Regions from separate parts of the Oceanobacillus phoenicis genome, predicted to be linked through region 1. Evidence: riboswitches for the same ligand, from Rfam matches in the RefSeq annotation. Region 1 holds a riboswitch; each other region holds the start of a gene.
The links. Region 1 has a riboswitch for S-adenosylmethionine ahead of ABC346_RS17335 (5-methyltetrahydropteroyltriglutamate--homocysteine S-methyltransferase). Riboswitches for the same ligand answer to the same signal wherever they lie in the genome.

Region 1 (10,325 bases):
GGTACCATGTAAAAGGTCATAGAGACAACAACAATGACAGCCGCAATAATTTGTACTGATTTACCAAAACGTTGTTTAAAAAAGTCAGGAACTGTTTTCACACCTGCTCGGCGAATTTGTCCTGCAACTAAAAACATCACAAAAGGCAGAATAGCTATTACACCAAAAGCATAGGTTAAAAAGTACGGAAGTCCATTTACAACACCCCCACCTACCGCTCCCATCAAAGAACTCGAGCTCGTAACCGCAGCAAAAATAGCAAAGGCCCCAACTAGCGTATTGATGCTATTGCCTGCTGTATAATAATCATTTTCTGATTGTCTTGCACGTTTGTAAAAATAAATACCTATAACAGTCATAATCACTAAATAAATAAGTAATATAGATGATTCAGCTATCTTCAATTCGATCCCCCCCTTATTATGATGCTTTTTGTTTATCTAATTTTTCTACCCAAAATACATAGATAAATCCTAAAACCATCCAAAAGAACAATCCAAAAAACATTAACCAGCCAACAAGCGATACACCTAACCAATAAATATCAGTCGGCCACCAAAAAAAGACAACCATTGCATATAACGACATAATAATCGTCAAAATAATGCCTGGATCCTTCCATTTTGGTTTATTTGACATACTTATCACCCCATTTTTATAAATTTTCACTTGCTGAATTATATGTGGGCAAGCATTAAGAAATGACAGCGAAAAACTATTATCGTCATGGTTTCTCATAATTTCTTACAGTTTGAAAGAATACTTTACTACTTTAAATTAGCAAATTACCAGTAATATTTCAAATATATAAATTTTTCAGATTAAAATTCTGTTTATGATGACCATATCAAGTAATGATTATACCTGGACACTTACGCCGTAAGTGGCAAGTTCAGTTATTTTGTTATTCTCTGCACAAATTTAATAATTTACTATTCAACTAAAAAGCCCGCTCTCTTAAGAGAACGGGCTTAATCATTATGATTATGTATACAGGCCACATTTGCCGTATCTTGTAATAAAAAGTTTTAAACCACCACTTCGCAAAGTGGGTGTTCGCAGAAAACTTCCTGCCTTCCGCTTCAATGGCGGCTCGGCATTCCAATTTCGATGTAAAACTCCCTATTCCAACATTAGAGGTTAAAACTTATATTAATACGAACAATGTAGCTTGTAAAAATATCATAACGTTTTTTGTCCTATTTATCAATAAGCTATATTTACTAATTTTTTCCTATAACTTTGTATTCTTTTTCTTGGCACGTTGTTCTAATTGACTTTGTGGAGACTGGCTTGCTTCATCTTCTGATTTCCCTTGTGGATTCACACTGGAATTTACATGTTTTTTACTCCAATTTGTATTTTTTTGTTTCAAAACGACCACCTCCTTGTCTTATTGTTCGTATTCTAGACAAGGATATTCATTTTAAAATACATTACTGCTTAACCAATTTTTATTTCTTTATTTTACAAAGTAGAAAAATCTACATCTTCATAATGATTTCGCAATGAGCGTTTTAATACTTTTCCGCTTGGATTTTTCGGCAGTACATCCGTAAAGTCTAGATATTTTGGTGTTTTAAACTTGGACAATCGACCACTACAATAGTCAATTACTTGTTGTTTTGTAACTGTACTTTCTTCTTTTAATACTATAATGGCAGTTACTGCTTCTCCCCAATAAGGATCTGGAACACTAATCACAGCTACTTCTGATACACCATCAATTTCATAAATTACTTCTTCGACTTCTCGACTAGAAACATTTACCCCTCCAGTTATTATCATATCTTTCTTACGGTCAACAATTGTTATATAACCTTCCTCATCCATAAAGCCTAAATCTCCACTATGAAACCATCCGTGCTTAAATGCTTCTTTCGTTTTCTCGGTCGCGTATAGATATCCTGTCATCGAATGAGGAGTTCGATGGACAATTTCTCCAACGATTCCACGAGCAACTTCATTTCCATCGTCGTCAACAATCTTTGTCTGTACATTTAAACTGGGTAACCCAGCTGAACCCAATTTTCGTAGTTGATCTTCTGGTTGTAAAACCGTTGCTAATGGTGCTACTTCTGTTTGTCCATAACAGTTCCAAAGTTCGATTTGTGGAAGTCTTTCCATCAGCTCTTTGATAATTTCCATTGGCATGATTGCTGCTCCATAGTAACCTTTCTTCAAGGAACTCAAGTCTCGTTTATTAAAATCAGGATGGCGTAATAAACCAATCCATACAGTAGGTGGACAAAATAATTGAGTTACTTGCTCTTTTTCAATTGTTTCTAGGATTAACTCTGGACTAGCAGAAGGAAGTATGACTCCCGTCGATCCGATGTATATATTCGGACCTAAAAATACATGAAGTTGTGCACTATGATAGAGTGGCAATGCATGTATAGCGATATCATGACTTTCCATTTTACAATCAATAATAGTACTGACATATTCACTTACAATACTTTTATGAGTCAACATTACTCCTTTTGGTTTTGATTCTGTTCCGCTAGTATAAAGTATATGTGCTAAATCATCATCATAAATTTCCACTTCTGGCATTGTTGTAGGTTGATGTGATTGAATTTGATTTATTGCCATCCATGGATCGGCTAATGCCTCCTCTTCCTGATCTACTTCTAATGCTATATAATGCTCAAGTTGTTTATCTTCTGCAGCAGCTACTAGTACATCTCTAAATTCATCAGATGCAATTACACCTACTGCCTTTGAATTTTCTAAAATATATCGTATTTCTTGGGATGTGAGCATGTAATTAACAGGAATTAGCACTGCCCCAATTCTAGCAAGTGCATACGTAACAAACACAAAGTCCAAGCTATTTTTTGAAACTAAAATAAACTTGTCACCCTTTTTAATTCCTATATCCAGTAATCCATTAGCGGTTTGATTTACGAGATTATCAAGCTCTTGATAAGTTAGTCTATTGCTTTTGTAAGCGATTGCATTTTTGTCCGGATAACGCTCACTTGTTCTTGTTAATAAATCGCCCAATGTATTTCTTCGTACGCGGTTAATTAATTTATTTAACTCTGTATCGATTTGATTTAATTCCACTGACCTCACTCTCCCACTAATTATTTAATTATTATTATAATTCAGATATATAAGGTTGTCACTTTATTTAGTGTGATTTGTAGAGCCTAATTGCAAAAAAAGATTGGAACATAACAAAAAATTTTTTGATCAAAAGACGATGATAACTAAATAAACGTAAGAAATATTCGAAGACTCTGTAGAAAAAAGGCATAGTTGAGCCCCCGGCTTGCGTCAGCACCTTGGGGCTCAACAGCCGCCACTGGATAAGCGTAGTATATTTCTGTAGCGGGTTTCAAACCAATTCACTCGATTTTATCTTTTGTGTTGTCCAAGCCCATTATAACTTAGAAATATAATTTTGTTGTTTTTGCCTTTTGCTTTCTAGCTGTTTTTGCTCTTTTGGAATTGAGCCACCGTTCTAAAAATTCTTCAGTTGTACCTATTCTCTGCTCTGCTAAAGCAGCCAAAAAGATTCTTGCAGATGCTCGGGCATCGTCCATCGCATGATGATGATTTAACGGTATGTCATGGTAGTTTGCAACCGTATGTAATTTATGATTCTCTAATTCTGGCCAAAGTAGTTGTGAGATTTTAACCGTACAGAGTGACATATAATTTGGACATGGCATGTCGTATTTATATAAAGATTGACGTAAAACGCTCATATCAAAACTTGCATTATGCGCGATAAGTATTGTGTCTTCTAAATATGTAGATAACGTTGGCCATAATTCAGCAAAGGTCGGTGCTTCTTCAACTTGTTCCTCGGTGATTCCATGAATATAAACATTGCGTGAACGGAATGGAGCTAATGGATTAATGAGTGAGTAAGACTCGTCTAGAATTTCAGTATCATTCATCATTACCACACCAATAGAACAAGCACTATTTCTTTTTTCGTTTGCTGTTTCAAAATCAATTGCTGCAAACTTAACCATTCAAAACTCCCCCTATATTTCCATGATATCCCAATTGGTAATAATGCCTACCAATTTTTCATCCTCTTTCCCTGTTTTTGTAATAAGCAAAGCCGCAAGTCGGTTACCTTTTCCAACTTGTTCTGTAAATACGTCAGCAGCTTCATATACAGACATTTCCTCGCTTATAAAAAGATGATTATCTGTTTTTTCGTATTCTAAAATATCTTTAGCAGTTGCATCAGCTATTTGTTGATTATCGTTCATAGAATTTGCTATCCACCGAGCAATGCCTTTATGTGTTATTAAACCTTTAAAATCTTGATTTATATATATGGGTAACTTCGTTAATCCTCTATCTCTTACTACTTGAAGTAACTTTTGCACAGAATCGTTTAATTGAAATGTAACAACTTGTTTTAAGAATGCACTCTTTACTTGTTTTGGACTTGTAAAATCTTTTTCTATCTTTTCGATTCGTTCCACAATTGTATCATGAGGTTCTGCAATCGCATAAGAAACATCGATACGATTATGAATGATTGCATTTCTGAGTTCTGCAAATTCCAATAGATCATCGTAATATCGTTTTATCGTAGCATTAGTGTCTGATAAAACCCGAACTGCTCTCGAGAAACCCATTTCTTTTTTGTGTAAGTGTGATTTTAATGCTTTGTCAATACGATTAAATGCTGTGATAAAGCGCTCTGAATTTTTATACATATCTATTTCTCCTATCTTTGCGTTCTATCATTTTAACCGTTCGGACTTAACATTAAACATTCCCCATATCGTTTTACTTCGCCTTGTAAAGTACTTTACCGTTTTTTTCTATACTTCGTATGTCCTGATTTTCTGCTAGATAAATTAACCTAGTTAATGTGGCCATAAATTGACTGACGAAAGCTGTTCCTTTCATCGGTCCATAAATTTTTGTCGTTAATTTAAAAGCAGACATCGGTTTATCCGATAGAAGTTGTTTGAGTTCATCAAGACGAAAGAGATGTCAATTATAAGTTCCCGTTATTCGTTCTGACAGATCTCCCATCACTTTCCCATGACCTGGTAATGCTAATCTGCTTGGATATTGCTGTAGTTCTAATAAAGATGGTAAGTAATCCTTTAATGGATTTAACTCTTCTCCCATCCATAAGCCAATTACTGGCGACAGATGTTCTAACACATGATCTCCTACAATCATTACTTCTTCTTGCTTATTATAAAAACAATAGTGATCGGGAGCATGTCCAGGAGTCCAAATTGCTTGAAAAGGAAGATTTCCTAAAACAATTTGATCAAAATCATCAAAATATCCGTCCGGCTCAAAATCATAAATAAAAGAAAAATCTTTTATTTTTAACGGTAATGGTGGTGTACCATGACGTTTAATTAGTGATTTCATTCTATCCATATGTGCTTTTCGATCTCTTCCCTTTAACATTTCTTTATATCCTCGCTTCGATACAAAAACTGGGACAGCATATTCCTCTTGAAACCATTTTGCTAATCCTATATGGTCTTCATGAGTATGCGTTAATATAAGTTTTTCAATGTGATAGTTATCTAGAACATTCTGCCAAGTTTCTTTTGTTTCCGTATCATAAATACCTGTATCTACGGCAGTATATCCGTTTTTACCTTTTATTAAATAACAATTTACTTCCCCCATTGAACCTTTAAAGCGTACTACTAATTGAAATATATCTTCTGTCATCTTCTTTAGCATGAAATACCTCTTTCTAACACAATCAATGTAAAATGAGCTTATTGTTATTTTATCGTTCCGAGATGGAATTGCAAAGGCAAAGGAACTAATATGCTACAAAACAAATGAATCAATTTCATAATTGCTAAGTTTTATTGGAAGACGAACATTATTTGGTGTTTTATATAATAATGTTCGGATTAGGTAATTCTTGGCTTTGATTAGAATGGAAGACGGCGACTCCTGCGGAAATAGCACGAGCTGAAAATCCACTAGGAAGAGGGGTTTTCTTTTCCTAGTTAGTTGAAGCTGTGCCTGCAGAAAGCGCCGTCTGCAATGGAAATCAAACAACGCAACATGCGGATTTTAAATCATATATTTTAATTATGAAATTGATTCAAATGATATTAAGTGAAAATTCGTTAGTTCGGGTAAGTATTTCCACTAAATGTAAGTACCACAAAGACCTAAAAGCTCTTAAAGCGATTAGGACATTTACAAACCGTTTATCTCCATATCTTAAGTCTTGAAATGTTTTACTCTACCATTTACATACAGAATAAATTTTCAAAAAACTCTTGACATTATATTCAATACCTTATAAAATTTCTATTAATTAAATATGACAATTCTTATCCAGAGAGGTGGAGGGACTGGCCCAAGGAAGCCTCGGCAACAGACTTTATTTAAGTACTGTGCCAATTCCAGTAGCGTAAAAGCTAGAAGATAAGAAGAGTATATCGTACGGTTTCCTGTACCCTCTTCTTACTTGTAGAAGGGGGTATTTATTTTCCCCTATTCTCTGTACAGAACTGTCATATGTTAGTTTCATAGAGCAAGACCCTACTCTATAAGACTAACCAAAATCTAATGGAGAAAGAAGGAAGGAAAATTGACAAAAACAATTATTAAGGCACCATTTCGTGCAGACCATGTAGGTAGTTTGCTACGACCAGAACGTTTGCTTCAGGCAAGAAAAAACTATACGAATGGAAATATTTCAGCGGAAGAATTACGTGGTATTCAAACAGAAGAAATCAAGCGCATCGTAGACAAACAAATTGAGATAGGTTTACAAGCTGTTACAGATGGTGAGTTCCGCAGACTATGGTGGCACACGGACTTTTTAGAAGAATTAAATGGCATAGAAGGATATATTCCAGAACAAGGTTACTTATTTAAAGGAATTGAAACAGAGAGATATAACATCCGTAATAATGGAAAAATCAGTTTTCCAAAAGACCATTCATTTGTCAAAGATTTCATTGAGTTTAAACAAATTGTCGGGGATCGTGCTGTAGCAAAACAAACCATTCCTAGCCCAAATCAATTATTTCACAAAGGAACGCGTAATCCAGAAGTTTATCCAGATATCCAATCCTATGCAGAGGATATTATTATTGCTTATCGTAATGCAATCCAAGCATTTTACGAAGCTGGATGTCGTTACCTGCAATTAGATGATGTATACATTGCCGGCTTGAACGTAGATGAGTTAATAGCATTCGAAGAAGATTTATCTCGTCAAGAGTTGATTGATTTATCATTACATGTTGTAAATAGTGTACTCGAGAATAAGCCAGATGATTTAATCGTAACGACACACTTATGTAGAGGAAACTATCGGTCAACTTGGGCATTTGAAGGCAGTTATGCTCATATCGCACCAACCTTATTTGCTCATGAAAAAGTGGACGGATTTTTCCTAGAATATGATGATGATCGTTCAGGCAGCTTTGAACCTCTTGCTCATATTCCTAATGGTGGACCACAGGTAGTCATTGGAGCAATCACTTCTAAATTTGGTGTGTTAGAAGACAAAGATGAGATCATTAAGAAAATAAAGGATGCTTCACAATATATTCCATTAGATCAAATCTCGCTTAGCCCTCAATGTGGATTTGCATCGACACATCAAGGAAATAAATTAACAGAAGAGGACCAGTGGAAAAAATTACGTTATATCGTTGAGCTTTCCAAAGAGATTTGGGGATAAGCTTTATAAAACATGACTAAAATAACTCCAAACTACTTCCGTTAAAATAGAGTAGTTTGGAGTTAATAAATTAATTACGAATTTGTCCTGTTCCTGATATCACAAATTTAGTTGATGTTAATGCTTCCAGCCCCATTGGACCTCGAGCATGTAATTTTTGTGTACTAATTCCTATCTCTGCACCGTATCCGAATTCAAACCCATCTGTAAATCTGGTTGAAGCATTATGATAAACTGCTGCAGCATCAACTTGACGTTGAAACTGTTCAGCATTAATCTTATTTTCAGTTATAATCGCTTCTGAATGACGTGTACCGTATCGATTGATGTGGGTGATCGCCTCTGATACTGAATCAACTATTTTTACACTTATTTCACTGGCTAAATATTCTGTTTCCCAATCTTTTTCGGTTGCTCCTATAGCCGTAGGAAGCTTTTCCATAACGAATGAATCACCGTGAATGGTTACATCATGAGATTGCAATGTTTTTAATAGTTCGAAACCATGTTTTTCAAACCACTGGTTATGAATGATTAACGACTCAATTGCATTACATACAGATGGTCGCTGTAATTTTGCATTCAATACAATTTCCGTTGCCATCTCTACTTTAGCAGATTCATCTAGATAAACGTGGCAGTTTCCTGCACCAGTTTCAATTACAGGTACAGTAGATTGTTTTACCACTGTATCAATTAACTGTTTTCCTCCCCTTGGAATTAAAACATCTAGATATTCATTTAATTGAAACAGTTGATTTGCTACTTCTCTTCTAGTATCTTCTATTAATTGTACAGCTTCTTTTGGTAAGGAGCTGGAAGCTAATGCCGCATGAATAACATGAATAAGTGCTTTATTAGAATGTATAGCTGAAGAACTACCACGTAATACTACTGAGTTTCCTGTTTTTATTGCAAGAGAAGCTGCATCTACAGTGACATTAGGTCTAGCCTCATAAACCATTCCAATAACACCAATCGGAACCCGCTTCTTCGTAATATATAATCCATTGTCTTTCTCGAATATTTCTAGGGCTTCTCCAATAGGATCCGTTAATACAGTTATCTGCAATATTGCTTCAGCTATATCTTGCAATCTTTCCTCATTTAATTTAATTCTATCAATAACTGCATTAGATAAACCTTTTTTCTTACCTTCTTCTATATCTAATTCATTTGCGGCAATTATTTCATGTGTTTCTTCTAAAATTGCTTGGGAAATTAATTGTAATGCTTCATTTTTTTCATCAGTTGTAGCTAGTGCAATTTGATAACTTGCTTGTTTTGCTATCTTGGCTTTTTCTATCACTTCACTCATCGTAACTCCTCCTTCAATTGATCAACCATAACCCACGAATCTCTGTGAATAACCTCAATAGCAGGAAGTTGGGTCACCTGTTTCGCATTTTTTAATGTATTCGCTGCTTTGAGTTCCTCTGATGAACAACTCACTTGTCCTCTTCCTAATAAATTACTTCGATTAAAAACTTCCACTACATCCCCTTGTTCAAAATCTCCCTGAACATTTACTACACCGGCTGACAACAAACTACTTCCATTATACATAAGTGCTTGGGTAGCTCCATCATCAATAAGCAGTTTCCCTTCTAAAGTGGAGTGCAAAGAAATCCATTGCTTACGAATAGGAATTTGTTTATTTCGCACACTTTTGACATAAGTACCCTCACCATTTCCATTAACTATTTCTAGTAATTTAGATATTCCTTCGCCCTTACCAATAAAAATAGGGACTCCGAGAGAGGTAGCAACCTTTGCAGCCATCAATTTCGATTTCATACCCCCAGTACCTAATTTCGAACCAGAAACATCCGTTTCCTGTATCATTTTTTCAGTAATTACATCAATTGTATCGTACCGCTTAGCATTCATAAATTTACCGGGATGTTTATCATAAATTCCATCAATATCAGTTAATATAATTAGTTTAGCTGCATGAATAGCTCCACTAACTAAAGCAGAAAGCATATCATTATCACCAAATGTTAATTCATCAACAGCAACTGTGTCATTTTCATTAATAATCGGAATAACCCCACGTTCTAATAATTCCAGCATAGTAGATGTAGCATTTTTATAACGTTTTTGAATCGAAAAATCAGTCCTTGTTAATAATAATTGAGCAGATCGAATATTGTATTCCATAAACTTATCCATATAAGTATGAATGAGTAGACCTTGGCCAATTGCCGCAGATGCTTGCTTTCCTTTTAATGTAACCGGCCTAGAAGAATATCCAAGGTTTCGAAACCCAGCTGCAACGGCCCCTGAGGAAACTAAAATTACTTCGAAATTATGTTGATGTAACATAGCTAACGCATTCACATGATCTCCTAGTTTCTTATGATCAATTTCCCCTTTTTCATTCGTCAATGAGCTACTTCCAATTTTTATAACTACCCTCTTTTTATTCATATTCTTCTCCTCCTCAATATTCTCTAGATGTCTATTTTCAGGTTTAGAACAAAAAAATAGAAACTTAGCGAGCCCCTTTTCAAGGGTATTTCGACATTCGTCGAACTTCCTTTTTTTGAGATAAAGGAATCACGGTGAGGTGACGAATCCACGATGAATTTCACCTTAGGTATAGGTGCCACGATTGAAATACCAAATTTATATATATCAATAAAAA
Region 2 (10,325 bases), 220 kb from region 1:
TTCAGACAAGCTTTGTTCTTCCACATTTTCCGGTGTGTCTAAAGAAATATTCACACCAGAACCCGGTTCAAAAATAACAGTAGCAACTAACATAAATATAGATGCAATAATTCCTGTCACGACAAATACTGTAATCATTGAGCCCATAATCTTGCCAAGACGTTTCATGCTATTCATACCAGCAATCGCCGATGATATGGTAAAGAAAACTAAAGGAATAACAATCATAAATAACAAATTAATAAATAAATCCCCAAGTGGTTTAATAATCGTTGCTTCTTCACCAAATACAATCCCTATAATACTTCCAATAATGATCGATGTCAGTAAAATAATAGGAAATCGATATGCTTTGAATTTTTCTTTCATGTATCTCACCTTCATTATGTAATTTCATTAACTTAGTATATTCTACTCCTTTTTGTATTGAAGTCAAAGAGGCAAATGAAGTAATTATTTTTTCTATAACTATTTATATTTTACTCTAGACATCAGGTGGCTTCTGTCATATCATATTCACTATGTATTTTTTAAACAAAGAGGTGAGATGATATGCCGATGAAATTTTCTCGAAATACTATTCTAGCTATCTTCATGATTGGTACATTCGCGATAGGAATGACAGAATATGTTGTTACTGGATTACTAACACAATTCGCAACAGATCTAGATGTACCAGTATCCACTACAGGACTATTATTAAGTGTTTATGCTATCAGTGTTGCTGTATTCGGTCCTATACTAAGAATGATTACAGTAAAATACTCACCAAAACCCTTATTAATTGGCTTGATATCCATATTTATTATAAGTAATATCGTTGCAGCACTAGCTCCAAATTTTGAGGTGCTTTTATTATCAAGGTTACTATCAGCAACAATGCATGCACCTTTCTTTGGATTGACCATGAGTCTTGCTGTTGAAATTTCTAAACCAGAAAAAAGAACAAGTGCCATAGCTGCAGTTCAAGGTGGATTAACCATTGCTGTTATGCTTGGTGTTCCATTCGGCTCGTTTGTTGGAGGATATTTCGATTGGAGACTTGTTTTTTGGATTATCGCCTTATTAGGTGCGATTACTTTAATTGGTTTACTTTTAGTTACACCTAACATTAGACCAGCAGAACAACCAAAACTTAGAAAAGAATTAACCGTATTAAAAAATAAAAATGTACTAATGATCATTGCGGTTATTGTTTTTGGTTTTTCTGGTGTTTTCACTGCATATACGTTTAAGGAACCCATGTTAAGAGAAATTGCTGGTTTTGGCGTGACAGGTGTTACAATTGGACTGTTTTTATTTGGACTAGGTGCCGTTATTGGTAACTTTATCTCAGGAAGTATCCAGCCATCTAAATTAACCGAACGTTTAATCGTTACCTTAGCAACACTTGGAGCCGTACTATTTTTATTTACATTTTTATTATCTATGCCATTTCTCGCTTATGTTGCATGTTTTCTATTTGGAGCAGGAACATTTGGAACCACTCCAATTCTAAATTCAAAAATTATTCTAGCTGCTACAGAAGCACCCGCTCTATCTGGCACCATAGCGGCTTCCGTATTTAATCTCGCAAACTCTATTGGTGCCACTTTAGGAAGTTTCCTATTAAATTCGGGTTTTTCTTATTCACAAATCACATTTGTAGCAGCTGGAATGATTTTATTCGGTATGCTATTGATGATAATAACGCATAAAATAGAAGATAAATCATTGTTTTCTATTGCTACTGACAAATAAATTTAGAAGAGGAGATTCTCTGAAATAGAGTCTCCTCTTCTATATTATTGATCGTTCCACTCTTCTCGCAATATCCCCATACGGATAGAGTCGTAATACTCCCCGTTATAATAACGGACTTTACGTATTTTTCCTTCCATCATCATTCCTAACTTTTCAGCAACACGAATCATCCTCTTATTTCCCGACCAAGTAGTTAGACCTACTCTAACAACAGGCAGTTGCTCAAAAAGATGATTTATCCATAATTTTAAAGCTTTTGTTCCATAGCCCATACCCCAATTACTGCCTTCATAAAAGATAATCCCCATCTCTAGCCAATTCTTTTGTTCATCTTCATAATAATATGAAACGGTACCATGGACATCATTATTTACACAAATTACCCATCTAGATTTAGCATTAATCCATGCTTCAGCTTCTTTCATGAAACGTTCGTAAGACATACTTTCATGGGAGAAATATGGAGCATCCCATTGTTTCCACTCCGGATTTTCTTCTTTATAGATTAATTCCCATAGACGTTTTAAATCTTTTTCTTGAATTGGACGTATTGTCAATTTTTGATCTTTATACATGCGAATCCTCTTTTCATTAAAATTTCTTTTTACTAACCATTGATTGAAAAGAAGACGAAAAAGAAACAATCTACTTATCAATCACCTTTTTAACTGAAATCTGTTTCATTGTTATCACACCTTTTTAAAATTTAAGTAAAACATCATATCACCTATACGCACCTTTATTATTAGATAACATAATTGCTAAGACAGTCCCCCACAGAAATGTCACACCATAAAACATACGTTGGAGTAGTCCCGCTGGCAAAGGAATAAAAATAAGAAGTATAATAAACACTACTAAAATGATAAGAGAAATTAATATGCTATACGTCCACCATTTCCCTCTTACTAATATCTTTCCAAATAACCATAGCCCAATTAAAAAAGTCACCATTCCTAACTGAGCAAAAATAGAGTGCCAGAATAAATTGACATCTGCAGGAATAAATCCGGAAACAATATTTCCTAATGCTAGTAACAATAAACATATAGTACCTATCAGATTCTTTTTATTATGTTCGAGCTGTTGAGAAAGATATAGTATTCCTATTGAAAAGGTAATCCCATTAATAACAAATAATACATTCATCCAAAAATGATAAGGAGAACAAATCTCATAAGCTGCTAGAGCATAGGTATATTCACCACAACTTGTAATTCCCAAATCACTCATGGCATGATTCATCACACTATACGGAGCGATGGAAGACATCACAAAAAAAGGTTCAAGTACAAAATACATACAAGTGAGAATCCAACTTGTTATACCTACCTTTTTAGAAATTTTCATTTTAATTACTCCTTCTAAATTTATCCCGCTAGTTAATGTAATATCCCATTTACCTTTTATAAAGGCCTATATAGTTAATAGAGATTCCTATTTGTTAATTAGGATTAAGTATTATTTCTATATTCATTACCTCTTTTCCTCTAAATACTTACAAATAAAAAAGAGAATCCAATAAACATCGGATTCTCTGCTTGTAAATATATTAGTGCGCAATCATCTCGTGAACAATAGCTTCTTCACTCATTTTGGATGGATAGTATGTTGGCCAATGTTCAACTTCTTCTAATAATGCTTGTCTGTCATCTCCCCAATAAAGATGGAAATGTCCAGAATCAGTTGGGAATATCGAATGATCACTAAATTGAATATAAGTTGGTAACCCTTCTGACTCTTCCTCTAGCTTAAATATAAATCGTACTCCTCGATTTCCTGCTTCGTAATTGAGGATTTCATAACCATCATATTGATACTCACCAGTTTGTTCTTCTTCTCCCTCAAAGAAAGTTACTTCATTACCATCTATCACGATTCTATTAACATCTGTTACATAACCAGTTTCATAATAATCTTTGTATTCTTCTTCTGTCATATCCTCACTTTCTTCAGCCTTGTGTGCATAGACTTCATCGAGTGTACCGTTTTGATGTAACGGATATACAGATTGCCAATCGCCTTCCCAGTCTCCTAAAGTACGATCTTCCACTTGTTCATCTTCAAAATAACCATCATAAATTTGTTGAGATTCTTCATCATGAGCATGACTATGTCCATGTCCGTGATCATCTATTACAACTTCTATAACTTCTGATTGAGCATATGGTTCGTGATCATCATTAAATAAAACTGCTATAATTTGTTGTCCATCAACTTCCGCATCGCCAAAAAATTTCGTATCATCTAATTCTGGTACTGCTTCCCATTCATCTTCAGATGAATTTCTTGTGTACCAATGCCAATGATTAAATTCACTATCTTCTTCAAGCCCTGCAGTTAATTTAATTAAGTCACCCGTATGATAATGATCAGAGACTCCATCAATATTGACTTTTTCTGGTGCATCTCCAATCTCTACCTCGTGACTGTGATCATGTTCTTCTTCAGCATTTGCTCCCTCTTCAGAATTATCATCTGCTGACTGACAGCCCATGATAAATAGTAGACTTAGTAATAGTACGCTAAGCCCCTTTCCCCATATTTTCTTCATATAGATTCTCTCCTTTATGTAATCGTAATTGTTACGATTCGTAATGATTACGATTTAAATTATACATAGGCCACACCACACCGTCAAGATAATTTTTTTCCAAAATAAAAAAAGCCTCTTATAGAGACTTTTCATTGTTGATTTAAACTAGAAATTACGTACACAATTATTATCTAAATTTCTCTCCAGATATAATATGCCAATGAAGATGTTTTGAATCTTGATAATCACCTAAATTTGTAATGACACGGCAAGCACCATCTTCTTCTTTTACCATAGCAGCAACTTGCTTTATTACAAAAAATAACTCTATTAACAAATCATTATCTTTTTCTTCCAAAGATAGAAGAGAGTCAATATGGATTTTCGGAATTGCAACAATATGAGTTGGCCAAAATGGATTTGTATGATGGTAAGCTAATACATTTTCTGTTTCCATCACCTTCTCCACTAACATATTACCACTTAAAACTTCATCACAATAAAAATCTTCCGTCATATACTTCCCTCCATATTTTCTGATCATTATTTTGTACTGTAGAAGATAAATGATGATGATTCTTCTCTTGCCTCTTTTAATTCCCAATCTCCATAACATTTAACATCAGAAAATCCGGCTTTTTCTAAGGCAACCTTTACTTCTTTTTGAGTACGAAATCGCAATTGCAGTTTTTCCCGTTGGATAACCTCTCCAGACTTAACACTTTTTACAGTTTCATAGAACGTAAATATTTGTTTTTCGTCCATTCCATCGTATTCGGTCCAAATTTCTAATTCTTCTCCTGACCTAGGGTGTGTTGCAATATCAGGTGTTTTATCTGCCATCCATTTTTTCCACACTTCTGCTCTTGGATTACGTGTATCAAATATGAAACATCCGCCTTCTTTTAATGAACGAATAACATTGTTGGTTACTTGCTCCCAATCTATATCTGTAAGAAATACTTGCGCAACATTTGCAGTCATAATCACCACATCATATGTGTTTGTCTTTAGATCCCCACTATCTCCAATAATCCATTCAACTTGATTGGATGTTTGTTTCGTCTTAGCAAGCTCAATTGCTTCTTTATTTGGATCAATTGCGGTTACATTAAAACCCGTTTCAGCAAAATGTATGGTAAGCCTTCCTGTTCCACAACCTAGATCGGCTAAGTTTTTCCCACTTAACTCTTTTAATAGTGATAGAAAAAATGTATCGTCCTTACCAAACGTATTTAGTTGGTCATATACTAGCGGAATCATACGCCACCTCGCTTTAGTGTCTTTTTAGTCTTTTACCGAAAATCGCAAATGCTTTTCCTTCTTCATTTGGATAAAATTGCTGTTTTATCCATTCCCAATGCTGATTCTTATAAAATTGTATAGCAGTCATATTATCTTGTTGTGTCGTCAAAATAGCTGTATTTGTTGTAGCATCTTTTAACAGTCTGTCTAATAAATCTCTTCCATATCCTGACTTTCGATAAGGTGAGTCCACAATTATTTCTCCAACTTCATAGCAGTTGGAGAGCCAATCTTGATATTCCTGTTGATTCAGGTGATTAGCAATTAGATTATGGTAATATTGACCTTTTAATGATAAATAACCATAAGCAAAACCAATCAATTTAGCTTCTTCCGATTAATCATACGTCCTTGAAAACCATCATAGGCCATATGTTTCTTTATCCGATGAGTTATCTCTAAAGAATCATTACTCCAGACTTTACTATATAACGTGGAAATTAAGTTAACATCCTCTTCACTATGTATTGATTTAAAGTTTATTTGCATACCAGTCATCTCCAACATACTTCATTTTATCATTTAATTCAGAAAAATACATAATTCTTATTCATTTAATAGTATATTCTGGAAATCAAGTTACTGTTGATTTATCAGTAAAAGAAGAAATTCCTATTGAAGTAACAGATAAAGTTGAAGTTGGATTTACTGGAAATGTCAGAGAAAATAGTCCGCCAGTTGGATAGATACTCTATGTAAAACTAATTGATAATTAAGTAATTTTGCTATGAGTTATACATTTGATGTAAAAATGAAATAAAAAAACCTCGCAAATGCGAGGATAAAGTTTGTATCAAAATATAAAGTTAAAAATTCTCCCAATGAATGGCACCTTTACCAGCATGCGGGTGATCATTATATTGAAGCTTAAAATATTCATATTCTAACTCCGCGGTTGTAAGCTCATAAAGATGTCTGTTCCCTTTTTTAAAGTGATTAGATGCAATTAATTTCTCAATTAATTCATTTTTTCTTCTTTCTGATTCATCTTCGTTCCAGAAAACCATATTCAAATCCTCCTCTTCTATAAGTATGATCATGGCAAAGATAAGAAGAGAGAATTTGTATCGTACGATAACCTCAACTTATCTTTCAAGCTAATGCTTGCAGGATTTAGCACAGACAAATGCACTCTGTTGCTGAGGTTTCAACGGGCCAGTCCCTCCACCTCTCTTGATAAGTATTTTTATACAATTTATTATAAACACATTAATCCGATTTGTCTACTATGATTAAACTCCTAATCAGTTCATCTTATTTATTAATTTGCTTAAATTCAACCATTTCTAAAGGAACTGGTATCTATACCCTATCCAATTTACGGCTTCCGTAAGATTTTCCGCTACAAAATCAATTTCGATTCCTTTTAGCTTTTCAAAATGGTCATGAAGTGTAGATGTTCCTGCCCCTGTTTTTACTAATATCTTTACTGAATTTGTCTTGGAAGCTGCCACCATATCACTCCATCTATCACCAATTATAATACAATTATTTAAGTTTAATTGATATTTATTAGAAGCATCTTTCAACATACCTCCATTAGGTTTTCGACATTTACAGCCTTCTTTATGATGATGCGGACATATGAATACATCATCAAAACCAAAACCTATTAATTCTTTATAGAAATCTTCTTTCCTCGCCTCTCCAAAAGAAATACCTGGCTGATTCGTAAATGAAAACACTTGAACAGATTTTTTTAGATAATCTATATTCTCTTTCGATTTCTCAAACATCTTAAAATCACCAGGATAATGTACCTTATCATCTCCACCAATGGTCCCTTCCCTATCTAAAAACACTGCTTCAAGCTTTTTGTTCATCATAACTCTCTCACCCCAAAAATGGAAGAAACATTTAAAGTAACCGTTAAACCCACTAGTATTGCAGATATCAAAACCGTGCTACCCGAAACATCCATTAATGCTGACCAATCTTGAATTCTCACGAGGTGATTTTGATAAAATAACTGAAAACATATTGCAATAGAACATGCACTTAGACTTACTAACATTAGAATATTTTTTTTCAATTTATGTTTATGTGTGGATAATAGATTGATAACGGGAAGAATTAATGCTATTATCCCTAATAATACACTTGCTATATTTAATATTGCCATTGCTAGTATTCCCGCTTTTATTAAATAGACGTAAACTTATTTATAACAGACGCAAAATTTTAATAAATACTTAATTCAGATTATTGTAAACCTTTCTATCTATTTAAGGAGAGCCGAAAATGAAATTCACTTTAGAAATCATTCGTATACTCATAATTCTTGGACTATTGGGATTTATTTTCAGTATAGCTATTATGTTTATCTATTCATCCATCGGAATTCAATTAGATAATCATTATGGAGGATTAATTGCTGGTATTGGTATCATTATTTCTATTTTTATATTATATCGGAACAAATTACAATTCTCTGGATTTTATAAAAGTGATAAAAATGTGAAGTTATCAAAAACAGTTAGTATTTTTTTAATATCAATTTCTATCATCATGTTAGTCATTGCCCCCTACTTACCATAAGTTGTAATATGTGTTTGGTTACCTTTTAGCTTAAATCCTCTAAAACTCAGAATAAATAATCATTAATTATTTTCTTTCTCCCTATGATCAATTTATGTATAATTAACTTTTGATATATTAGCTAACGAAGATTAATCATAAGGGAGAAACACCATGCAACATATTTCAAACTCAACAAAACAGCGTTATTATACATTTCTATTAATTTTAGCAATCCTATTTATAGCTTCTACACTACGTTCCCCCATCACTTCCGTTGGTCCATTAATTCCGATATTTCGAAATGAATTAGAAGTGACAAATGCCATGATCGGTTTAATTAACACCTTACCTTTAATAGCATTTGGAATTTTTTCTTCATTTGTTCCTACATTGTCTAGAAAACTTGGCATGGAAATTACGTTATTAATGGCAATGGTAGTCTTATCCATAGGTATATATGTTCGATCAATTGGCGATATATCCATGTTGTTATTCGGAACACTGCTTCTTGGAATAGCGATATCTGTGGGAAATGTACTAATGCCAGGACTAATCAAATCAAGCTTTCCGTATCGTATCGGACTTATGACTGGTATTTATTCTGTAACCATGAATTTATTTGGGGCGCTGGCTTCAGGATTATCTGTCCCTATCACTTCCATTCCTTCATTGGATTGGCGCAATGCAATGCAAGTTTGGAGCGTCATTTCCATGATTGCTGTAATTATATTATTATTACGACTACCTATAATCCGCTCCTCACGAAAAAAAGTATTCGTAGATGTAAAGAGTCAACCTCCTACTGCTTTATTCAAATCGAAAATAGCTTGGGCGGTCACATTCTTCATGGGTTTTCAATCATTAATTCCATACAGTCTGTTTACTTGGCTTCCAGATATCTTATTAGCAAAAGGATTCTCTGAAAGCGACGCTGGTTGGTTTATTGCAATTCTACAGATGGGCATCATTCCAACGACATTTGTCGCACCAATCATTGCAGGGAAAATGAATAATCAACGAATAATTGGTTGCATTGCAGGACTTCTATTTTTTAGTGGGCTACTAGGAATAACACTTACATCATCAAATTTAATTATTGCTTTCTTAATATTAACTGGAATCGGTGCCGGAACAGCGTTTAGTCTAGCAATGATGTTTTTTGTTCTTCGTACAGAAACAGTCGCTCAATCTTCACAGTTATCTAGTATGGCACAATCAATCGGCTATATGGTTGCTGCACTTGGTCCATTACTACTTGGTTTCATCTCAGAATGGACCAATGGATGGACAACTCCTTTAGTCATTTTAATGATTGTTGCTTTATGTATAGCACTACTCGGAACCATCGCGGGGAAAAATGAAAAAATTAAATTTGAATAAAAAATGAATGGAACTACCTTTCTTTGAAAATGAAGGTAGTTCTTTTACTTTAAGCCGAAATTTTCCTACCAATTCATCAATGAGTCACCTGATTTCCAGGTAACGTTTCATTTTGGGCACTCATCTTGTCTATGAGTTACCATTCTTCTCCGTTCCTTTTAATTGTGAGCGCTCATATCGCCTATGAGTTACCGTTCTTTTCTGTTCCCTTTAATTCTGGGCATTCATCTCGCTTATGAATTACCATTCTTCTCTGTTCCTTTTAATTCTGGGCATTCATCTCACTTATGAGTTACCATATTTTCCTGTTCTTTCTAATTATGGGCGCTCATCTCGGATTTAAAAAATCAGCTGACTTATTCTTTAAATCTATTATATATTGGTTGGATCTTGTTCATGGTGACCCCTTGTTGTTTATATCTTAAAATAAATATCCCGCATAATAACAAAACAATAAAACCAAAAATTAAGGCTAAGCTAGAATTCCATTCTGAAATCAAGCCTGATAAAAGCGTACCCAAAATTGTAGCAAATCCACTAAGTACAATAATTGCACTCCGAACTCTAGCAATGAGTTGATCTGGCGTAATACCTTGCTGAACAGTAAATTGTACTACAAAGGCCATGGATAATGCCCCGTCAAATATAATCATTCCAATACAAATGATAATAAACTGATGTGAAGTTAATAATAATATCCCTAACGATGAAATTATTAGCAAACCACTTAATAAGTACAACCAATTGATTCTCTTAAATCTAGGCATGATCAGTACACCTATTATATTTCCTACTCCCGCGCACGAAAGCAATATTCCTATTGAAGTTTCAGTAAAATCAA
Region 3 (10,325 bases), 1.8 Mb from region 1:
TTCGCTGATACATCTTTGTTTTTATAAAGCAAAGGAGCGACAATTACTTTATAAATGTCATTTCCTATGCTAGTCGTGATTCCTAGATACAAGCTATCTGTTGTTGATAGAATAGCAGATACTATACCAACCACAATCAGTACAATCAATACTGTAGGGAAGTACTCCAATACATATGCAGGAACGGCACTATCGGATGATGATAAACCTGGAATTAGAACTCTTGCTGCTAAACCAGCGAACACAGAGAAAGTAGATAAGAAAAATAATGTTACTCCTGCCGATAATGTAAATTTACGAAGATCTTCCTTTTTCCCAACAGATAATACTTTATTCATTAATTGTGGGAGAAGAACGAAACTAAGCAAAAACCATTGTATTGCCATGATGGCGAACCCACTATAAAATGGACTACCGGCAGCAGTCGGAGCAGTTAATGCAGGATCAGCATTATTTAATTGTCCAGTTAGGTTGTCTAAAGTTCCCCATCCTCCTCCAATTGTCCAGAAAAGAGAGATAAAAAGTAGAACGGAAATAACGGACATCACAATACCTTGAATCCCATCTGTAATCAATTGTGCATACGCTCCACCCATACTAATATATAAAATTGTCAATGTGACTCCAAACAGGATTCCCCAATAATATGGAATTCCTATAATTGTTTCAAACATCGTTGCTAATCCTACGTTTTGGGCAACAATATAATAGATGTTAAATAGAATTAATAACGCTACAATCACTTGTAAGGCTTTACTATTATATCGATTGCCTAGCCATTGTGGTAGTGTTAAACTACCTTCATTCTTTTGACCCTGTTTCCAAAACTTTTTCGTTATAAGCAATAGGCCAATCCATGTGACTCCAAAACATCCTAATGTATACCAAAGTACAGATGTACCATACATATACGCCCAGCCAGGAACACCTATAAATAAATTAGCACTAGAATAGGTTGCTCCAAAACTAATTCCAATTATCCATGGACTTACCTTACCTTTAGCAATGGAAAAACCCTTCATGGAACGACTATATTTAGCTCCACGTTTACCAAACCAAGTGATGAGCAAAAAATAACCGACCATACATGCTCCGATGATCCACGCAAGAGTCGTTTGATTATCTGTCAGCATTCGTATCCTCCTTCGTTCCCTTTGGGTAGATTTTATTCCAGACAATCAAGCCAATTATCCAGAAAACGACAACTCCAATAAAATAAAATGTGATCATCTGCTTTTCCACTCCCTTTTTCCGAACTTAATGTAAATGAAGGTCTTCATGTCAACGAAAGTGGCATGATTTTTGTTTTCCCATTAATTGCGAACTGTACCAAGTTGCTTCGCTATATGGTTTTCTGACAAACGTTGCTTCCCTTTCCCAAAGAAATTTTCACGTAATGTAGTGCCTTCATACTCCTTGCGATAGATACCGCGTTCTTGTAACACCGGAACTACATGATCAACAAAATCACGGAACGTATCCGGAGAAGTTGCTAATGCAACATTAAATCCATCTATATCACCTTCAATTGCCCACTTTTCAATTTGATCAGCAATCTGTTCTGGAGTACCAACAAACTTTGGACATCCATTTCCAAGGCCATGATTTTTTATTGCCTCACGTAATGTCCATTTACGATGCGGATCCTTCGTATACAAGTCTAGATTTCCTTGGACTGCTTCTGTTTCAATATCTTCAATATATTGATCTGGATCATACTCGGAAAAGTCAATTCCTGTATGTCCTGAAAGTAAGGAGGCAGTACCCTCATAGCTAATATGATTTACGAAGTCCTCATACTTCGCAATCGCCTCTGCTTCTGTTGAACCAACTATCGGTAACATCATTGGAAATATCTTAACGTCATCTTTATTTCTACCTTTTTCTTGAGCACGTTGACGAATGTCAGCTGAATAATTTTTCAACGATTCAATGGATGTTTGCTTTGTAAAAACTGCTTCCGCATGTTTCGCTGCAAAATCTCTTCCTTTTGGTGATGCTCCAGCTTGAAATAATACTGGTGTTCGTTGCGGTGAAGGTTCAATTAAATGCGGTCCTGGCAAATTAAAAAACTCCCCGCTATGATTAATCAAACGAACTTTCTCTGGGTCAGCAAAAGCATCATTTGCACGATCATAAATTATCGCATCCTCATCCCAGCTATGCTCCCAAAGCTTATATACTACATCTAAAAATTCATCTGCTCGATTGTAACGTAATTCTTTTGGCAACCGTTCCGTTAGCCCCATATTGACAGCTTCACTTTCTAGATAGGAGGTTACAACATTCCAACCAACTCTCCCATCTGTTAAATGATCTAATGTAGAAAGTTGTCGTGCCAAAACATACGGTTGAGCATAGGTTGTAGAAATCGTTGGCGCAAAACCTAGATGCTCAGTCACTGCAGCCATTGCTGTAATTGGTAGTAAAGGGTCATGTGCAGGAAGTTGAACTGCACCTCTTGCTGCTGCATCATGACTTTTCCCATAGACACTATACGTCCCTAACACATCAGCAATAAATAATGAGTCAAATTTACCACGCTCTAAAATTTGTGCGATTTCCGTCCAATAGTTTAATCGATTATGGTTCGTGCCTTGATCCTTGTCGTGTTTCCATAGACCAGTTGAATGAGGTGAAGGTGAATTTTGCACGAATCCATTTAAATGAATTTGTTTTGCCATATGCTCAACTCCTTGTTGTTATTAATAGAAAGCGTCATTGTTTGGTTATCTAGAAAACTATTATTCATCGTATGCATTTAAAGCATTTACACTATGTGCTAATGCAGAACCCGCTTTAAGAGCGACAGCAACAAAAATTGCTTCTGATAGCTCTTCTTTACTGGCTCCGGCTTCTTTTGCATTTTTCGTATGTGAATCAATACAATATGCACACCCAGTTGTATGAGCAGAAGCCACTGCAATCAACTCTTTCTCCTTCAGGGATAGCTTTCCTCCCTTTAATGCAGCTCCATCAAATTTTATGAAGGCTTTGAAAGCATCTTCACTTGTCTCACCGAGTTCTTTTAATCGATTAAAATAGGAGGCTTTATACAATTCATCATCGCTGTTTCCGTCGTATGCATTTAAGCCATTTACCCCATGTGCTAATGAGGAACCTGCCTTTAATGCTGTAGCAACAAATATCGCTTCTGTCACTTCTTCTTTATCAGCACCTTGCTTTTTCACATTCCCTACATGAAGTTCAATACAATATGGACAACCTGTAATATGAGCAACTGCCACCGCAATTAATTCTTTTTGCTTGACCGAAAGCTTCCCTTCTTCTAATGCTTTGTTATTGAAAGCAAAGAACGAATTAAATACATCTGGTGCAAACTCCTTTAATTCTTGAATTCGACTAAAATACGATTTTTTATAAAGACTCTCTGTTTTTGTAGTTGGCATTATAAACTCTCCTCTTCGTTTTAATTTTTCTTGTGAAATTTCGTTTGTCTGGCTTTACGTCTGTTTCGATCCGCCTCCTAAATGTAGTTAACTTATCAGTTTAGTCATATTTAAAGTTTCATTGTTCCAATTATTCTTTACACCCTTTTAGAAGAAATCAAGAGCGCTGGAGCGGAACGTACTCGGCTGTTTATAGTTATCTCGTTATACACAGCACACCATTTCGTAAAAAGAAAAAACCCTTCCGATGAGGAAGAGTTTCATTTAGTGGGCATAAACACTTTTCTCATCTATCAAGCATAAGCTTGCTGGAATGAGCACCATGTTACTTAACTGTAACTGGTTGCTGCGGGATCCACGGACCAGGTTCCTCCCCCGACTCTTGATAAGGAAAATAAATATGTAGTTGTGTAAGATTTGTATATTAGCATAACGAACCAGCAAATAACTGTCAATAGTTAATTTTCGATTAATTCAATGTAATGTGAAATTTGAATCCATCGGACTATTTTCTCGATGTTTATATTTATTCTGGCTCAGACTTTACTCAGTATTCGGTAGCAGCGGCGGGAATTACCATGTACCCTCATTCGACTGCACAAACTGTAGTTTGGTAACATAACATTATTTTATCTTACCGGGTTTGCTCTCCCGTTCTGATTACGGGAACATAAACCGCGTTTATCTTACCAGATTCCCTCTCCCGTTCTGATTACGGGAACATAAATCGCCTTTATCTTACCAATTCCCTCTCCCGTTCTGATTACGGGAACATAAATCGCCTTTATCTTACCAGATTCCCTCTCCCGTTCTGATTACGGGAACATAGATCACGTTTATCTTACCAGATTCCCTCTCCCGTTCTGATTACGGGAACATAAATCGCCTTTATCTTACCAGATTCCCTCTCCCGTTCTGATTACGGGAACATAAATCGCCTTTATCTTACCAGATTCCCTCTCCCGTTCTGATTACGGGAACATAGAATGACTTGACTCATATATCACTACTTCTAATCCTAATTCACTTTTACTACCCTAGTATGTCGCCTCCGAAAACGAATGTCATTAAGGCACTAGTGACAAATCCAACAACGATTGCTAGAATGATTCTCTTCTTAAAGAGCGGTCGATCAATAGATTTTGCATCTACTTTTGTCAAAACAATAATTCCGCCTAAAGATGCTGAAATTCCTGCACTTAGAAAATATATCAGTGGCTCTGATTGAAAAATAAGTCGCAACAACATAGATAGAATTATCGTTCCAATAAAGAGAGTACCTACAAATATGAATACACCTTTAAAACTGATTTGTGGTATTATTTTAGAACTTCTCAACTTCCTCACTCCCTAAATCAACTTAAGGGATCTCATACAAATAGATACCCTTTGTAGGATGAATATATTAATCTATTGGAGTCGATTCACCATTCTCCATATCTAGCATTTTGCGATCGTACACTTTGAAAAACGGAAGATAAATTCCAATAGAAATTGCGATATTTACAAATACTAGAATGATTGATCGCCAATCCCCTCCTGTGGCTAAATACGCGCCAACTGGTGCCGGCAATGTCCATGGAGCTTTTACAAATGTAGGTGAAACAAGTCCCCACGAAGTTGCGAAATACGCAATAGTTGCTGTAACTAATGGTGTTATGACAAATGGAATTATCAATATAGGATTTAAGACAATCGGCAAACCAAAAATTACTGGCTCATTAATATTAAAAATACTCGGTGCTACAACAGTGCGGCCTAAATTTTTTAAGTACTTTGATCTTGCAAAAAGTAACATGACAATAACGAGACCTAACGTTGCTCCCGATCCCCCAATCCATATAAACCACTGATAAAGAGGTTCTGGAGCAATATGTGGTAATGTATCTGCCCCAGACGCAACAGCTTCTCCATTATTTAATAAATACACTTCCCAAAGCGGACGTGCAACTGAACCAACGACAGAAACCCCATGAATCCCAAAGGACCAAAAAAAGGTAATTAAAAATACAGGAACTAATATGCCAAATAGACTGTCTCCAGCAGTTACAAGTGGGGCCGCCATTCTCTCCACGAGTGCATGTAAATTAACTCCCATTACTACAGTGATCAACGTCATCAGTAAAATAACAATCGCTACTGGAATTAATGCCTCAAAGGAACGACTGACAGAGGCTGGCACTGCTTCAGGGAGCTTAATCGTAATTTCCCGTTGCTTACAAAATCGAAAAATCTCCACCGAAAGTATCGATACAATGATAGTGACAAAGAGACCGCTCCCTCCTAAGTATTGCATTGGTATAACGAATCCAAGTTCTTCTACAACAGAAGGTGTAATAGTAAGTAATAATGAAGCCACCGCAATTTGACCACCGGATAAAGGATCGATCTTATACGATTGGGCGAGATTATACCCTATGCCAAACGCAACATATAAAGACATAATAAACATGGTCATTCGATATGGAATTAATATCTCAGCTGCATGTTCGGTTGCCCACTGCGTAATCATCCATGATTCTGGTAAAGGTGGAAATGCAATAATTAGAAAAAATGACCCAACAATAATAAACGGCAATGATGAAATGACTCCATCACGAATAGCTAATAAATGACGTTGTTCCGCTAACCTTGCCATTGGATTAGATACTTTATGTTCTAAAAAGTTGGTGAACTTTCCCATAGATGTATACCCCTCTCATGATTTTATGATTCTACCAACTCATTCATTGTCTTTAGCAACAATGGTCCGCCGAGTGGAGTATAGGCCTGTGGTGGAATTGCTCCACAAGGAACACCTGCCTCATCTGCTTCTTTCTTAATATGGTCGAATCGATGACGAATTTGTGGGGCTACCATCACTACATCCCAGCCATTCTCTAATTCAGGCGCCACTTCACTAGAACCTATTGCTTTCACATCTAGTTCTTGTCCAATTTTAGCCGCTTCTTTTTTTAGTGTATTAACGACAATCGAACTCGACATCCCACCTGCGCAAACAAATAATACCTTCATCCTCCCACTCCTTTTGTATGATCTTCCTTGGCGCATTATTGTCAATATGGAAAAATCAGTCGCCAACTTTATTTCAAAAATAAATCGTTATTAAAATTTATGAAGCTTGTTCTCATTTTATGATTATTGAAAACATACATAAAAGTAGGAGGGGTGATGTCATGGATTTAGAATTAGAAATTTTTCAATTGATATCAAAAAGTGGAGATGCAAAGGCAATTGCTTATGAGGGACTCCAATTAGCTCAAAATGGAGAATTAGAAACTGCGAGAAAAAAATTAAAAGAAGCCCATAGCACCTTAAATTTGGCACATAATACACAGACTAAACTAATTCAAGCAGAGATTACGGGAGAAAACATTAAAATGTCTTTATTAATGGTTCATGCACAAGATCATCTAATGGCCGCATTGAGTGAGATTTCTCTAATTGAAGAAATGATTAAAATCCTACAACGTTTTGAAAAAACTGAGTGAAAGAAAATATACCTATAGTAACCTAAATGTTGTCTATAGGTATTTCTATATTACATAAAAGTTTAAGGCAACTACTTTTTGGATAAATATAGAAATATAAAATTGGTTAACATAGATAGAGAAGGTGAAAATATGTCTACGTCCACAACTAGAAGTCTAGGTTTAATATCAGCCCCAGGCTATCCAAAAGATATCGCAGCAAGACTTCAGGATGAGCTCCCTAATTTACTACAATATTACGTAGATGAGAATTGTGAATGGGAATTATATTATCTAGAAGATCCATTAACAGGTGCTGGAGATTCATTAGATATTTTAAAAGCTACTAAAGAGATCAAAGAAAATAACAACTGGGACTTTACTGTTTGTCTTACGGATTTGCCTATATTTAAAGAAAAAAGGTTAATCCTTGCAGAAGCGAGTGAAGAAGAAAATATTGCATTAATCAGCCTGCCCAGTCTTGGTTCGACAATGATGATTAGAAGGCTCCGCGAATCGATATTACAACTAGTCAATGAAATGTTTTATGGTAGTGATGATGCAGATAGAGACAAAGCGCAACAACGCATTCAATCGATGAACGATAATCACAAACAATTGAAAAACAAAGACTCGAGACATTTAATTGGGAAGCGTTTCTTCGAGTATCTTTCTCCAATTAAAAGAGAAACGCCTAATGAACAAGAAGCGAAACATGATTCAAGCATTGATGTTCGTTTTACCGTACCAAAAAAGTGGAGTATTGCCTTACGAATTATTACTGGTATGGTAAGAGCAAACCGTCCTTGGTCACTGTTTCCAGCATTTATGAAAGTAATTATCATTGCTTTTACCACAGGGGCATATGCACTCGTATTTCCAACTCTATGGCAATTGAGTAATTACTACACGATTACTCGAATGATGATCTTATCTATTGTCGCCATATTAGCAATGGTAATCTGGATTATCCTTGGTCATCAATTATGGGAACGACCACAAGATGCGAATAATAACTATTTAAGAAAGTTATATAATGCGACAACTTTTCTAACGCTATTATTAACGGTATGTATCTACTATCTTATTTTGTTCTGCTTATTCACCTTAGCAGTTACAACATTTATCCCAATGGGAATGTTGGAAGATCAACTAACAGGCGAAGTTGGTATACAAAATTATTTCTACATCGCATGGACAGCTACAAGTATTGCAACAATTGTTGGTGCCCTTGGTTCTGCATTGGAAAATGAGAATGCCGTCCTAGAATCAACCTACGGATATCGCCAACGTCAGAGACATAAACGAATCCAAGAAAAAAGAAATCAGAAGAAAGCAGAAGAAGATCAAAAAAAATCTAAAAGTGAAGATAATTAAACGAAAAACACCTCTAAATCTAGATTAAAATCTGTTCTTAGAGGTGTTTTTATCTGGTTTAATTTCATATTAAAAGCTATTTCTTTAATGCGATCTTTCAAAAGTACTACTTATTTCTTCTAAAACTTTTTACGCATTTCGCTTCATCGTTACTACTTTAGTCAACTTTCGAGATAAATCCTCTGAAGCTTGTTGCATATAGCCATCAACAATAGAAAAAACTTCTGGAGAAACTGTTGCTAATCCTCCTGCCATATTGTTGATTAAATCATCTTTTTGATCATCTGAAAGTGACTCGTAAAATAGACCGGGCTGTGTAAAATCATCTTGCTTTTCTATATCGGATCGTTGTAATTTACCTTCAACAAATCTGTCGTTTCCACTTGTCACTAAATCACCTGGCCACCAGTCGGATTGCTTGTTCACTGGAACATTGCGAAAATCAGGTCCGATACGATATCGCTGTGAATCCCAATAAATATTTGCCCTTCCTTGTAACATCTTATCATCTGATAGTTCAACACCCTCTAATAAATTGGACGGTGAAAAAGCCGCTTTCTCAACCTGTTCCATGTAATTTTCAGGATTCTTATTTAATACCATTCTACCTACAGGTTTGAAAGGAAATTGCTGTTGATCCCATAGTTTAGTATCATCTAATGGATCATATGGTAACTTGGCTGCATCTTTTGGATCCATAATTTGTACATATAAGCCATATTCTACTTGATCCCCATTTTCAATGGCGTCATGTAAATCCTGACCTGCAATGTCTGGATTTTCTCCCGCCAATCTTATTGCTTCATCATTACGAATATACTGTTCTCCAGCCATAGGCGCCCATGTATATTTGATAAAATATCTCTTTCCTCCTGCATTTTTCCAAACATAGGTATTAACACTATGTCCAGGTAGGTGTCGTAAACTCTTTACAGTACCAAGATTTGAATAAACAAGTAATGTAAAGAGCAATGATTCAGGTGCCCGTGCAACAAAATTCCAATAACGTGTTGGGTCAATTAAGTTGTCTACTGGAGAAGGTAAAAATGCTTTAATCGCCTCGGGAAAACGAATGGTATCGCGAACCGAAAAAACAGGAATATGATTACATATCAAATCAAATATTCCATCATCTGTATAGAATTTTGTGGAAAATCCTCTTACATTACGTGATGTGTCTGGTGTTCCTTTTGTACTAACTGCTAATGAGAAACGTACAAATACTGGAACTTGTGTACCTGGGTTTTGTAGAAAAGATAATGAAGTATAGTCACTCATGGAATACAATGTTTCAAAATGTCCAATTGCCCCCCATCCTTTTACATGAACCGGTCTTTCTGTAATCTTCTCATGGATAAAAGTCTGTAATGTCTCATGCTCAATATTATCTTGTTTTAAAATTGGACCACGCTTTCCTACTGTTTGTGAATGAATCTCTGCAGGTAAATCAATATTCCAATTAAATGAGGATGGATTCGTATATGATTGATTTTCATGTGGTCCTTGACTTCCCTCTCCTGTCCCGTAGTTGCGAGCGTCTTTATAATGATCTTTACTCAATACTTTTACCTCCTTACATCAATATAACTTTTACCAATTTATGAAATAATCAAATCATATAGAACTTTGGTTAGGAACTAGCAATAAATGCAGATAAAGAGGGTTATTTACGTTTTGATACATTGAAACTTCATTCAATGGGGGTGATCATTCTTTCCCAACTGATTATTAGTACCACAAGAGCATACCCTGAACAGAATCAGACAATTTTGGGCAGTTTTTATCCACCAGTTATTCCTTTCGTTAAGCCTCATCGTCTTGAAGTGGGGCTATCACTGCACTTACATGCGTATAACAAAAGATATATGCGTTCCAAAAAAAGAAAACCTATGGATTAGTAATGACATAGGTTTATAAGAATTTAGATTCTTATTTCATTTTTATTCACTATACCATTTATACATAGGTTCTAACTTTATCCATATTGAATGAGTTATATCTTTGTATTATTCTTCACTATCCGCACTTTTTCTCTATCCAGCCCTTTAGAAAAATCTCCCTCAACCTG

Region 2: linked by a shared signal. The riboswitch ahead of ABC346_RS16225 (Fur-regulated basic protein FbpA) and the one ahead of ABC346_RS17335 (5-methyltetrahydropteroyltriglutamate--homocysteine S-methyltransferase) in region 1 are both predicted to bind S-adenosylmethionine.
Region 3: linked by a shared signal. The riboswitch ahead of ABC346_RS08105 (carboxymuconolactone decarboxylase family protein) and the one ahead of ABC346_RS17335 (5-methyltetrahydropteroyltriglutamate--homocysteine S-methyltransferase) in region 1 are both predicted to bind S-adenosylmethionine.

What each region holds. Positions count from the first base shown of each region.
Region 1 is NZ_JBDFME010000001.1:3,446,901-3,457,225, forward strand. It holds gene ABC346_RS17295 (sodium:solute symporter family protein) at 1-404, opposite strand, end outside; gene ABC346_RS17300 (hypothetical protein) at 421-639, opposite strand; RNA gene ssrS (6S RNA) at 991-1,176, opposite strand; gene sspL (small, acid-soluble spore protein L) at 1,235-1,375, opposite strand; gene ABC346_RS17315 (acyl-CoA synthetase) at 1,468-3,075, opposite strand; gene ABC346_RS17320 (3'-5' exonuclease) at 3,402-3,995, opposite strand; gene ABC346_RS17325 (CBS domain-containing protein) at 4,008-4,697, opposite strand; gene ABC346_RS17330 (MBL fold metallo-hydrolase) at 4,981-5,700, opposite strand; SAM riboswitch class I at 6,309-6,412, shown strand; gene ABC346_RS17335 (5-methyltetrahydropteroyltriglutamate--homocysteine S-methyltransferase) at 6,572-7,675, shown strand; gene ABC346_RS17340 (glutamate-5-semialdehyde dehydrogenase) at 7,746-8,993, opposite strand; gene proB (glutamate 5-kinase) at 8,990-10,108, opposite strand.
Region 2 is NZ_JBDFME010000001.1:3,224,757-3,235,081, forward strand. It holds gene ABC346_RS16180 (dicarboxylate/amino acid:cation symporter) at 1-369, opposite strand, end outside; gene ABC346_RS16185 (MFS transporter) at 553-1,740, shown strand; gene ABC346_RS16190 (GNAT family N-acetyltransferase) at 1,785-2,318, opposite strand; gene ABC346_RS16195 (DUF998 domain-containing protein) at 2,467-3,093, opposite strand; gene ABC346_RS16200 (ZinT family metal-binding protein) at 3,296-4,297, opposite strand; gene ABC346_RS16205 (HIT domain-containing protein) at 4,467-4,796, opposite strand; gene ABC346_RS16210 (class I SAM-dependent methyltransferase) at 4,823-5,542, opposite strand; gene ABC346_RS16215 (GNAT family N-acetyltransferase) at 5,556-5,906, opposite strand; gene ABC346_RS16220 (hypothetical protein) at 5,903-6,073, opposite strand; gene ABC346_RS16225 (Fur-regulated basic protein FbpA) at 6,391-6,591, opposite strand; SAM riboswitch class I at 6,667-6,767, opposite strand; gene ABC346_RS16230 (HAD-IIIA family hydrolase) at 6,871-7,410, opposite strand; gene ABC346_RS16235 (hypothetical protein) at 7,407-7,706, opposite strand; gene ABC346_RS16240 (hypothetical protein) at 7,826-8,122, shown strand; gene ABC346_RS16245 (CynX/NimT family MFS transporter) at 8,276-9,484, shown strand; gene ABC346_RS16250 (MFS transporter) at 9,841-10,325, opposite strand, start outside.
Region 3 is NZ_JBDFME010000001.1:1,602,104-1,612,428, reverse strand. It holds gene ABC346_RS08115 (sodium:solute symporter family transporter) at 1-1,133, opposite strand, end outside; gene ABC346_RS08110 (LLM class flavin-dependent oxidoreductase) at 1,314-2,684, opposite strand; gene ABC346_RS08105 (carboxymuconolactone decarboxylase family protein) at 2,745-3,410, opposite strand; SAM riboswitch class I at 3,694-3,802, opposite strand; gene ABC346_RS08100 (hypothetical protein) at 4,443-4,748, opposite strand; gene ABC346_RS08095 (PTS sugar transporter subunit IIC) at 4,816-6,093, opposite strand; gene ABC346_RS08090 (PTS sugar transporter subunit IIB) at 6,117-6,425, opposite strand; gene ABC346_RS08085 (PTS lactose/cellobiose transporter subunit IIA) at 6,587-6,901, shown strand; gene ABC346_RS08080 (hypothetical protein) at 7,034-8,257, shown strand; gene ABC346_RS08075 (catalase) at 8,387-9,709, opposite strand; gene ABC346_RS08070 (copper homeostasis protein CutC) at 10,251-10,325, opposite strand, start outside.